One region of the Mesorhizobium sp. M0243 genome, then DNA from elsewhere that is predicted to be linked to it. Evidence: riboswitches for the same ligand, from Rfam matches in the RefSeq annotation. Region 1 holds a riboswitch; the other holds the start of a gene.
What was found. Region 1 has a riboswitch for S-adenosylmethionine ahead of metX (homoserine O-acetyltransferase MetX). Riboswitches for the same ligand answer to the same signal wherever they lie in the genome.

Region 1 (4,696 bases):
CAGCTTTGGAAGGCTTGCGGGGAGATCCACGGTTTTGGCAACCTGTGAAAACTGGCTGGCAAACAGTTTGACCGCGTAAATCCCGGAGGGAGACCGCCCGTCCTTCAGTGCGTGCAAAACCTGGGCACGGGGGTCGCGGGGATAGTTCGGCATTTCTAGAACACGACGGCCCCCGAACCACTCGAGTGGGTTGCCAAGCCCGGTGGCTGCCATCAATCCGGCTAGGTGGTTGCTGCCACTGCGCGGTGAGGTGCAGATGAGAATTCCGGCTTTCAACCCAGCCCGCATGTCCGGTGGGATTTCAACTGGCAGAGGGCGCCTACGAAAGAGATACATGGCGATCAATATTACCGTTTCAGCAAGAACACTGCCTGCTGGCCGAAGAAGTTCCAGAACCACCACGGCATCGACAGGCCGATCTTCTGGCCGGCGGCGTCGAGAGCGGTTGCCTTCTCGACGGTCGCGCCGAGCTCGTCGCACAGATTGACGAAGTCGCGGATGGTGCAGAAATGGATGTTGGGCGTGTCGTACCAGGAATAGGGCAGGTCCTTGGTCACCGGCATGCGGCCCTGGATGAACAGCGACAGGCGCACCCGCCAGTGGCCGAAATTGGGGAAGGACACGATGGCGCGGTTGCCGATCCTGAGCAGTTCGTCGAGCACCAGCTTCGGGTTGCGGGTGGCCTGCAGGGTCTGCGACAGGACGACGAAGTCAAAGCCCTTGTCGGGATAGAATTCGAGATCCTTGTCGGCATCGCCCTGGATGACCGAGAGGCCTCGCGCCACGCATTCATTGACGCCGCGCTGCGACAGCTCAAGTCCACGGCCGTCGACCTGCTTGGTGTCCTGCAGCAATTCGAGCAGCGAGCCGTCGCCCGAACCGACATCGAGCACGCGCGACTGTGGCGGGATGAGGTTGGCGACGACTTCTAGGTCGACGCGCTGGTCGCGGTTGACGCTCATGGCTTCGCCTCCTGCCTGGCGCATGATCTCGATCCGAAAAGCCTGCAATTTTTCGGGGTCATGCGCTGAGCCCTCTCGCCCGGGCCGCCGAGCCGATGAAGCCGTTTATGGCGGCAAACAGTTCCGGCTCGTCGAGCAGGAATGCGTCGTGGCCGCGGTCGGTTTCGATCTCGACGAAGGATACCGATGCGCCGGCGGCGTTGAGCGCATGCACGATCGAGCGGCTCTCCTCGGTCGGAAACAGCCAGTCCGAGGTGAAAGACACCAGGCAGAAGCGGGTTTTCGTTCCGGCGAAGGCATCGGCCAACCGGCCGCCATGGTCGGCGGCAAGGTCGAAATAGTCCATCGACCGCGTCATGTAGAGGTAGGAGTTGGCGTCGAAGCGATCGACGAAGGTCATGCCCTGATGGCGCAGATAGCTTTCGATCTGGAAGTCGGCGTCGAAGCCGAAGGTCAGCGCTTCGCGATCCTGCAAATTGCGGCCGAATTTCCGGTGCAGCGCGGCTTCCGACAGATAGGTGATGTGGGCGGCCATGCGTGCCACCGCCAAGCCCTTTTCCGGGCGTTTGCCGTGCTCGAAATATTTGCCGCCATGCCAGTCCGGATCGGCCATGACAGCCTGCCGGCCGACCTCATGAAAGGCGATGTTCTGCGAAGAATGGCGCGCGCCGGTGGCGATCGGCAGCGCCGAGAAGACGCGCTCCGGATAGCTCGATGCCCATTCCAGCACCTGCATGCCGCCCATAGAGCCGCCGAGCACGCAGAACAGCTTTTCGATGCCGAAATGGTCAATCAGCATCTGCTGCGCCCGCACCATGTCGCGGATGGTGATAATGGGCAGGTCAAGCCCATAGGGCTTGTCGGTGGCGGGATTGGTCGAGGCCGGACCGGTGGACCCAAGGCAACCACCGATGACGTTGGAGCAGATGACGAAGAAGCGATTGGTGTCGATGATCTTGCCGGGGCCGATCAACACTTCCCACCAGCCAGGCTTGCCGGTCACCGGATTGGTGCTGGCGACGTGCTGGTCTCCGGTCAGTGCATGGCAGACGAGGATGGCGTTGGAGCGGGCATCGTTCAGCGTGCCGTAGGTCTGGTAGGCGATCTGGAACGGTGACAGCAGCGTGCCGGCGTCCAGCTTGAGCGGCTTGTCGGATCCAAAACGCAAAACCGGGCTCGACGGTTGGTCGACCTCGTTGTTGGTTTTGCGGGCACGCAGAACGGCCATGACATCCATCTCACACTTTGAGCCCACGCATCGCGCTTGTCGAAAGTCGATGCCGATCCGGGTGTCCGGCCGGCGCGGACAACAAAAAACCGGCATTGCGGTTGCAAAGCCGGTTACAGGATGCAAACGGCCCTTTAGCAAGTTGTTTAACGTGGCTGCAAGCCGACCGGCCAAATCACCACGGAAGTCCGCTCCCCTTCTAGGGCTGTGGCGCGCCGGCGTCAACGGCCAGCCTTGGGCGGTGGCTGTCGCCTCTCGACATTGCAGGCCACGGCTTGTATTTCCGCTGCGGCTTCCCTCAGGAAGCGTTCTCGACGGATTTTGCGACATGAGCCAGACACCGGACCAGGCACGTCCAACCCCGCGCGCGGGCATCATGGACATAGACGCCTATGTGCCGGGCAAGAGCACGGCGCCCGCGGGCGTCGCCAAGGTTCACAAGCTGTCCTCGAACGAGAATCCGCTAGGGCCCTCGCCGAAAGCGATCGAAGCCGCGCGCGAGATTGCCGGAAAGCTCGACGTCTATCCAGATGGCACCGCCAGGCGGCTGCGCGAAGCGATCGCCGAGGTGCATGGTCTCAACCCGCAGAACATCATTTGCTCCAACGGCTCCGACGAGATCCTCGGCCTGCTGGCGCAGACTTATCTGGCGCCCGGCGACGAGGCTGTCATCACCGAACACGCCTTCATGGTCTACAAGATCTACATCCAGTCGGCAGGTGCCGTTCCGGTGACGATCAAGGAAAGAGACGAGCGCGCCGATATCGACGCCATCCTCGCAGCCGTCACGCCGCGCACCAAGATCGTGTTCCTGGCCAATCCCAACAATCCGACCGGCACCTATGTGCCTTTCCAGGAGGTGCGCCGCCTGCATGCCGGCCTGCCCAGGCACGTGCTTCTGGTGCTAGACGCGGCCTATGCCGAATATGTCCGCCGCAACGACTATGAGGCCGGCATCGAGCTGGTCGGTGCTGCCCAGAACGTGGTGATGACCCGTACCTTCTCCAAGATCGGCCTCGGCGGAGCGCGGATCGGCTGGATGTATGCGCCGATGCATATCGTCGACGCCATCAACCGCGTGCGGGGTCCCTTCAACGTCAATGCGACGGCGATCGAGGCCGGTATCGCAGCCATCCGCGACCGCGCCCATGTCGAGCGCAGCGTGGCGCACAACGAGACCTGGCTGGCCTGGCTGAGCGAGGAATTCACAAAGCTCGGGCTGCGGGTAACGCCGAGCGTCGGCAATTTCGTCCTCGTTCATTTTCCTGACGATCAGAAGCATTCGGCGGCGGCGGCGGACGACTATCTGACGGCGCGCGGCTATATATTGCGGCGCGTTTCGGGCTATGGCTTTCCCAACGCGTTGCGCATGACCGTCGGCACCGAAGAAGCCAATCGCGGCGTTGTCGCCGCTCTCACGACATTTCTGAAAAGCTAGAACGCCATGACATCACCGATGTTTGAAAAGATCGCGCTGGTCGGCATCGGCCTGATCGGCTCGTCGCTGGCCCGCGTCATCCGCCGCGAGGGGCTGGCCCGTCACGTGGCCATATCAACGCGCAGTGCGGCGACGCTGGCGCGAGCCGAGGAACTCGGGCTCGGCGATAGCTATACCACCGATGCGAAAGAGGCGGTCCGCGATGCCGACCTAGTCGTCATTTCGGTGCCGGTCGGCTCATCCGGCGCGGTGGCCGAGGAAATCGCGCCGGCGCTGAAGAAGGGCGCGATCCTCACCGATGTCGGCTCGACCAAGGCGTCTGTCATCGCGCAGATGCAGCCTTATGTCCCTGAAGGCGTCCATTTCATTCCCGGCCACCCGCTGGCGGGCACGGAAAAATCCGGCCCCGACGCCGGCTTCGCCGACCTGTTCGACAATCGCTGGTGCATCTTCACGCCGCTGCCCGATACCGACGCGGACGCGCTGGAGCGGCTGTCGGAGTTCTGGCGCCGCTGCGGCGCCAACATCGATACCATGGACCCGCAGCATCACGACATGACGCTGGCCATCGTCTCGCACCTGCCGCACATCATCGCCTACAACATCGTCGGCACCGCCGACGATCTGCAGTCGGTGACCAAGTCCGAAGTGATCAAATATTCGGCTTCCGGCTTCCGCGACTTCACGCGTCTTGCCGCTTCCGATCCGACCATGTGGCGGGATGTGTGCCTGCACAACAAGGACGCCATCCTCGAAATGCTGGCGCGGTTCTCGGAAGATCTGGCGTCCCTGCAACGCGCGATCCGCTGGGGGGACGGCGAAAAACTCTTCGACCTGTTCACCCGCACCCGCGCTGTGCGCCGCTCGATCATCGAGGCCGGCCAGGACATCGACGTGCCCGATTTCGGTCGCCAGGCCGTCGAGCATCCCGCGAAGGGCTAAGTCAGTTTCAGGCTGGCCAGGTCTGCGCAACCATGGCCAGCGTCTCGGCCCGGTTCGGCGCACCAAGCCTGCCGCCGAAGCGCAGGCATTTGAGCGCGGCGGCCGCACTGGCAAAGCGCAAAGCCT
Region 2 (4,696 bases), on a different contig from region 1:
TCCAGGCGCACGGCAATGCCGGCTTGCGTTTCGGTGCCCTTGACGTCGCCGACCAGCTTGCAGCAGCCGTCGCTTGCCTTCTTCAGCCAGTCCATCAGCACGAACTTGTCCGAGATCACGGCGTCAAGGCGGCCGTTGGTCAAGTCGGTGATCGCCTCTTCCTGGGTCGGATAGAGTTTGGCCTCCGCGCCCGCCTTGCCATATTCATTCTGGGCATAGTCGGCCTGCGTGGTCGAAGCCTGGGCGCCGACCGTCTTGCCGGCAAGGGCCGCCGGTTCGGTCGAGGTCAGGTCGCTGTCCTTCGGCGCCACCAGGGCGAGCGGTGTCGTATAATATTTGTTGGTGAAGGCGACCTGCTTCTTGCGCTCCTCGGTGATGCTCATCGAGGCGATGATGGCGTCGAATTTCTTCGCCTGCAAAGCGGGAATGATGCCGTCCCAGTCCTGCGTGACGATCTCGCATTCGACCTTCATCTGCGCGCACAGCGCATTGGCGATGTCGATGTCGAAGCCTTCGACCTTGCCGTCAGCGGTAATGGTGTTGAACGGCGGATAGGCGCCCTCGGTGCCGATCTTGATTTTCTCCTGCGCCTGCGAAAGCGAGCCGGCCGCCATCACCAGCATGGCAGCGCCTGCTGCCGATATGATCCATTTTGAAATCTGCATTTTCTTGGTTCCCCTTGAACGCCGGCATCTTGACGGGCGGCAAGGCAGCCAAGCATGGCGCGCCGGTACAGGCAAGTATTTTGCCTTGGGGCAATGAGGTCAGCGCGCGGCGCGGAAATGCTTGGACAGCTTCAGGCCCTGCGCCTGGTAGTTGGAGCCGAGATCGGTGCCGTAGAGGGCCTGCGGCCGCTTCAGCATGTGTTCGTAGACCAGCCGGCCGACGATCTGGCCATGGTCGAGAATGAACGGCACTTCATGACTGCGCACTTCCAGCACCGCCCGGCTGCCCGTGCCGCCAGACGCGGAATGGCCAAAGCCCGGATCGAAGAAGCCGGCATAGTGGACGCGGAACTCGCCGACCAGCGGATCGAAGGGCGTCATCTCGGCGGCGTAGAGCGGCGGCACATGCACCGCCTCCTGGCTGACGAGGATGTAGAACTCGTCGGGGTCGAGCACCAGTTCGCCGGCGCCGCTCTTGTGGATCGGCTCCCAGAAGTCGACGACTTCCTGGGCCGCGCGCTTGTCGACATCGACGAGGCCGGTGTGATGCTTGCCGCGATAGCCGACCAGACCGTTTTGGTCGCCGTTGAGGTCAATCGACAGCGCGATGCCGCCGCCGGAAATATTCGGCGGCTCGGTGGCGACCAGCGTCTGCGCGCGATGCAGGTCGTGCAGCTCGGCTTCCGAGAGCAGCGCATTGCCGGTGCGGAAGCGTATCTGCGACAGGCGCGAGCCGGTGCGCACGACGATCGGGAAGGTGCGGGGGCTGACTTCCAGAAAGAGCGGGCCATGATAGCCGGCAGCGATCTTGTCGAACTCGTGGCCGCGATCGGTCATGACCCGGGTAAAGATGTCGAGCCGCCCGGTCGAGCTCTTCGGATTGGCCGAGGCCGAAATGTCCGCCGGCAGCGCCAGGCTTTCAAGCAAGGGCACGATATAGACGCAGCCGGTCTCCAGCACCGCGCCCTCGGCAAGATTGATCTCGTGCAGCTGCAGCCGGTCGAGTTTTTCCGAGACCTTGTGGTTGGGGCCGGGCAGGAAGGAGGCCCGCACCCGCCAGGCCTTGTCGCCGAGCCTGAGATCAAGGCTGGCCGGCTGGATCTGGTCGGCGTCGAGCGCACGCGCCGACTTCAGCGCGCCGGACTGGAACAGCGCCGAAATGTCCTGATCGGGAAGAATGCCTGTCTGCCGCAAGGCTCCACTCCTAGGTCAGACGTTTTTCTTGTCGCAGGTTCTTGTCGCAAAACCGTGGAACACTTTTGCGGAACCTGCTTGGTACAAACCTCTTAATGAAGCCGGCAATTGACGCAAGCGCGGCGCGGGTCTAAAGGGTCGTTATCCCGTGGTGATTTGGCCGGTCGGCTTGCAGCCACGTTAAACAAGTCGCTAAAGGACCGTCGGGCCGCAAGGCCGTATGGACCGGTTGCGACTTTCGCGGCCGGTTTTTTTGTGTCTGGAAGAAAAGCGATGAGCACCAAGAAGCACAACTGGAAGCCTCAGACGGCACTCGTGCACAGCGGAACGCTGCGTTCCGGTTTCGGCGAAACGTCGGAAGCGATTTACCTGACCCAGGGCTATGTCTACGAAACGGCACAGGCCGCCGAAGCCCGTTTCAAGGGCGAGGAGCCAGGCTTCATCTATTCGCGCTACGCCAATCCGACCGTCGACATGTTCGAGAAGCGCATGTGCGCCCTCGAAGGCGCCGAAGATGCCCGCGCCACCGCCTCCGGCATGGCCGCGGTGACGGCCGCCCTTCTGTGCAGCGCCAAGGCCGGCGACCACATCGTGGCGGCGCGTGCGCTGTTCGGATCCTGCCGCTGGGTGGTCGAGACGCTGGCGCCGAGATACGGCATCGAGGCGACGCTGGTCGACGGCACGGATATCGCCAATTGGGAAAAGGCGGTCAAGCCGAACACCAAGCTGTTCTTCCTGGAAAGCCCGACCAATCCGACGCTGGAAGTGGTCGATATCGCCGCTGTCGCTTCGCTTGCCAATTCGATCGGCGCAAGGCTGATCGTCGACAATGTCTTCGCCACGCCCCTGCAGCAGAAGCCCTTGCAGCTCGGCGCCCATATCGTCGTCTATTCGGCGACCAAGCACATAGACGGCCAGGGGCGCTGTCTCGGCGGCGTGATCCTGTCGGACAAGAAGTGGATCGACGAGAACCTGCACGATTATTTCCGCCATACCGGCCCAAGCCTGTCGCCCTTCAACGCCTGGACGCTGCTGAAAGGCCTGGAAACACTGCCGCTGCGCGTGCGCCAGCAGACGGAAAGCGCGGGCAGGATCGCGGATTTCCTGGCCGAACGGCCGGAAATCGCCCGCGTCATCTATCCCGGCCGCGCCGACCACCCGCAGGCCGATATCGTCAAGAAGCAGATGTCGGGCGGCTCGACGCTGATCTGCCTGGACGTCAAGGGCGGCAAGCAGGCGGCCTTCGCCTTGCAGAACGCGCTCGACATCGTCTTGATCTCCAACAATCTCGGCGATGCCAAGAGCCTGATCACCCACCCGGCGACGACGACGCACAAGAATCTGAGCGACGAGGCGCGCGCCGAGCTCGGCATCGGGCCGGGCACGCTCCGGCTGTCGGTCGGGCTGGAAGACACCGACGATCTGCTTGAGGACATCGCGCAGGCGCTGAAGGCCAGGTAGGACCTTCAGGCGCCGGACGGCGTCTCCTCCAGTTCGGCCGTCTTGGTGCCGATGGTCATCGCGTTGCCGCGCCAGTCGACGGCGCCGCCAAGCCAGCCGCGCGCCCACAGCGCTGGCAGGATCAGGTCGCGCATCATGATCGCGGCCACCATGCGTGGCGACAGGTACCAGCCCTTGGACCAGGCCAGCGCGCACTCGGGAAGGTAGAAGGCTACCAGCACTGCAAGGGCGGTTGCCCAGAGGCTGAAGCCCGCACTGGCCGCGGCAATCAGCGCAAGCACCAGCGGCACCACGGCGCCGGTCAGGATTTCGGGTGCGAAGAACAGCGGGAAAGTGACGCGGCGCAGGCGCGCCCAACGGGCCTGACGCGACCAGATCTCGTCAAAAGAGCGCCGGCCAAGCGGCTGCTCGAAGGGGGCGGCGACGAGATTGACGCGCAGGCCGAGACCGTTCACCAGCTTGGTCGCGGCGGCATCCTCCGCGATCTCGGCGGCCAGCGCGCGGATGCCGCCATTGGCGTCGAGCATCGGCTTGTTCCAGAGCATGCTCTTGCCCTGGGCAAAGCCAAGGCCGAGCGCATCGCCGGCGTATTGCCAGCGCGCCTGCAGCGTGTTGAGGAAAGCGCATTCGACCTCGGCCCAGAAGCCGGCCGGCCGCGAGCCAATCGGCGTCGAGCAGACAAGGCCGGTGCCGGGCCGCCAGGCAGCCATCAGATGCTGGACGTAGTCCCTCGGCATCAGCACGTTGGAATCGGCCAGGACGACCCAGTCGTGCCGCGCCGCCTCCCAGCCCTTGACGCAATTGTTGAGTTTCGGATTGGCGCTGATGCGGTCGTCGCCGACAAGCAGCCGGGCCGGCACTTTCGAAAACCGGACGATCGTCCTGTTTATCAATTTGACCACCGGATCGTCGGCATGGGCGACGCAGAAAATCAACTCGTAGCACGGCCAGTCGAGCGAGAAGGCGCGCTCCAGCGTCTCCTGCGTGAACGGCTCGACGCCGCGCGACGGCACGACGATCGACACCGGCCGTGGCTTGCCGGCCGGCGCGGCAATGGCGCGGCGCCGTTTCAGACGCGAAGCGGCGAGCACGATGCTGGCGAGATTTGAGAGAATGAGGGCAGTTGAAAGCGTGGCGGCTATGAGAGTGAGTTCCATCGAAATCCGGTCACTCCAGGAAAACCGGTCCGCCAGAACAATCTGGCTGGCATGACGACCGATTCAACAATTCGACAGAGCGCCCGAGTCGCGCGGCACTGGTCGGCGCACACCATCATTGTCATGTGTCACTTAAATGACATTCTTTGCCGCCACCTGCGGTTCCGTCCGCAATGACAGGACGCGCACCGTTGACCAGCCCGCGTGGAGCGCCGAAAG

Region 2: it holds a riboswitch for S-adenosylmethionine, as region 1 does, so the genes downstream of both, NKJ11_RS01185 (O-succinylhomoserine sulfhydrylase) here and metX (homoserine O-acetyltransferase MetX) in region 1, are expected to answer to the same signal.

The regions. Positions count from the first base shown of each region.
Region 1 covers NZ_JAMYSF010000019.1:89,115-93,810, reverse strand. The annotation lists gene NKJ11_RS22925 (Stf0 family sulfotransferase) at 1-399, opposite strand, end outside; gene metW (methionine biosynthesis protein MetW) at 348-962, opposite strand; gene metX (homoserine O-acetyltransferase MetX) at 1,021-2,190, opposite strand; SAM riboswitch at 2,305-2,382, opposite strand; gene hisC (histidinol-phosphate transaminase) at 2,519-3,628, shown strand; gene NKJ11_RS22905 (prephenate/arogenate dehydrogenase family protein) at 3,635-4,570, shown strand; gene NKJ11_RS22900 (sugar kinase) at 4,578-4,696, opposite strand, start outside.
Region 2 covers NZ_JAMYSF010000001.1:255,470-260,165, reverse strand. The annotation lists gene NKJ11_RS01195 (ABC transporter substrate-binding protein) at 1-665, opposite strand, end outside; gene NKJ11_RS01190 (2'-deoxycytidine 5'-triphosphate deaminase) at 765-1,859, opposite strand; SAM riboswitch at 1,998-2,075, shown strand; gene NKJ11_RS01185 (O-succinylhomoserine sulfhydrylase) at 2,133-3,320, shown strand; gene NKJ11_RS01180 (ceramide glucosyltransferase) at 3,326-4,477, opposite strand; gene NKJ11_RS01175 (hypothetical protein) at 4,599-4,696, opposite strand, start outside.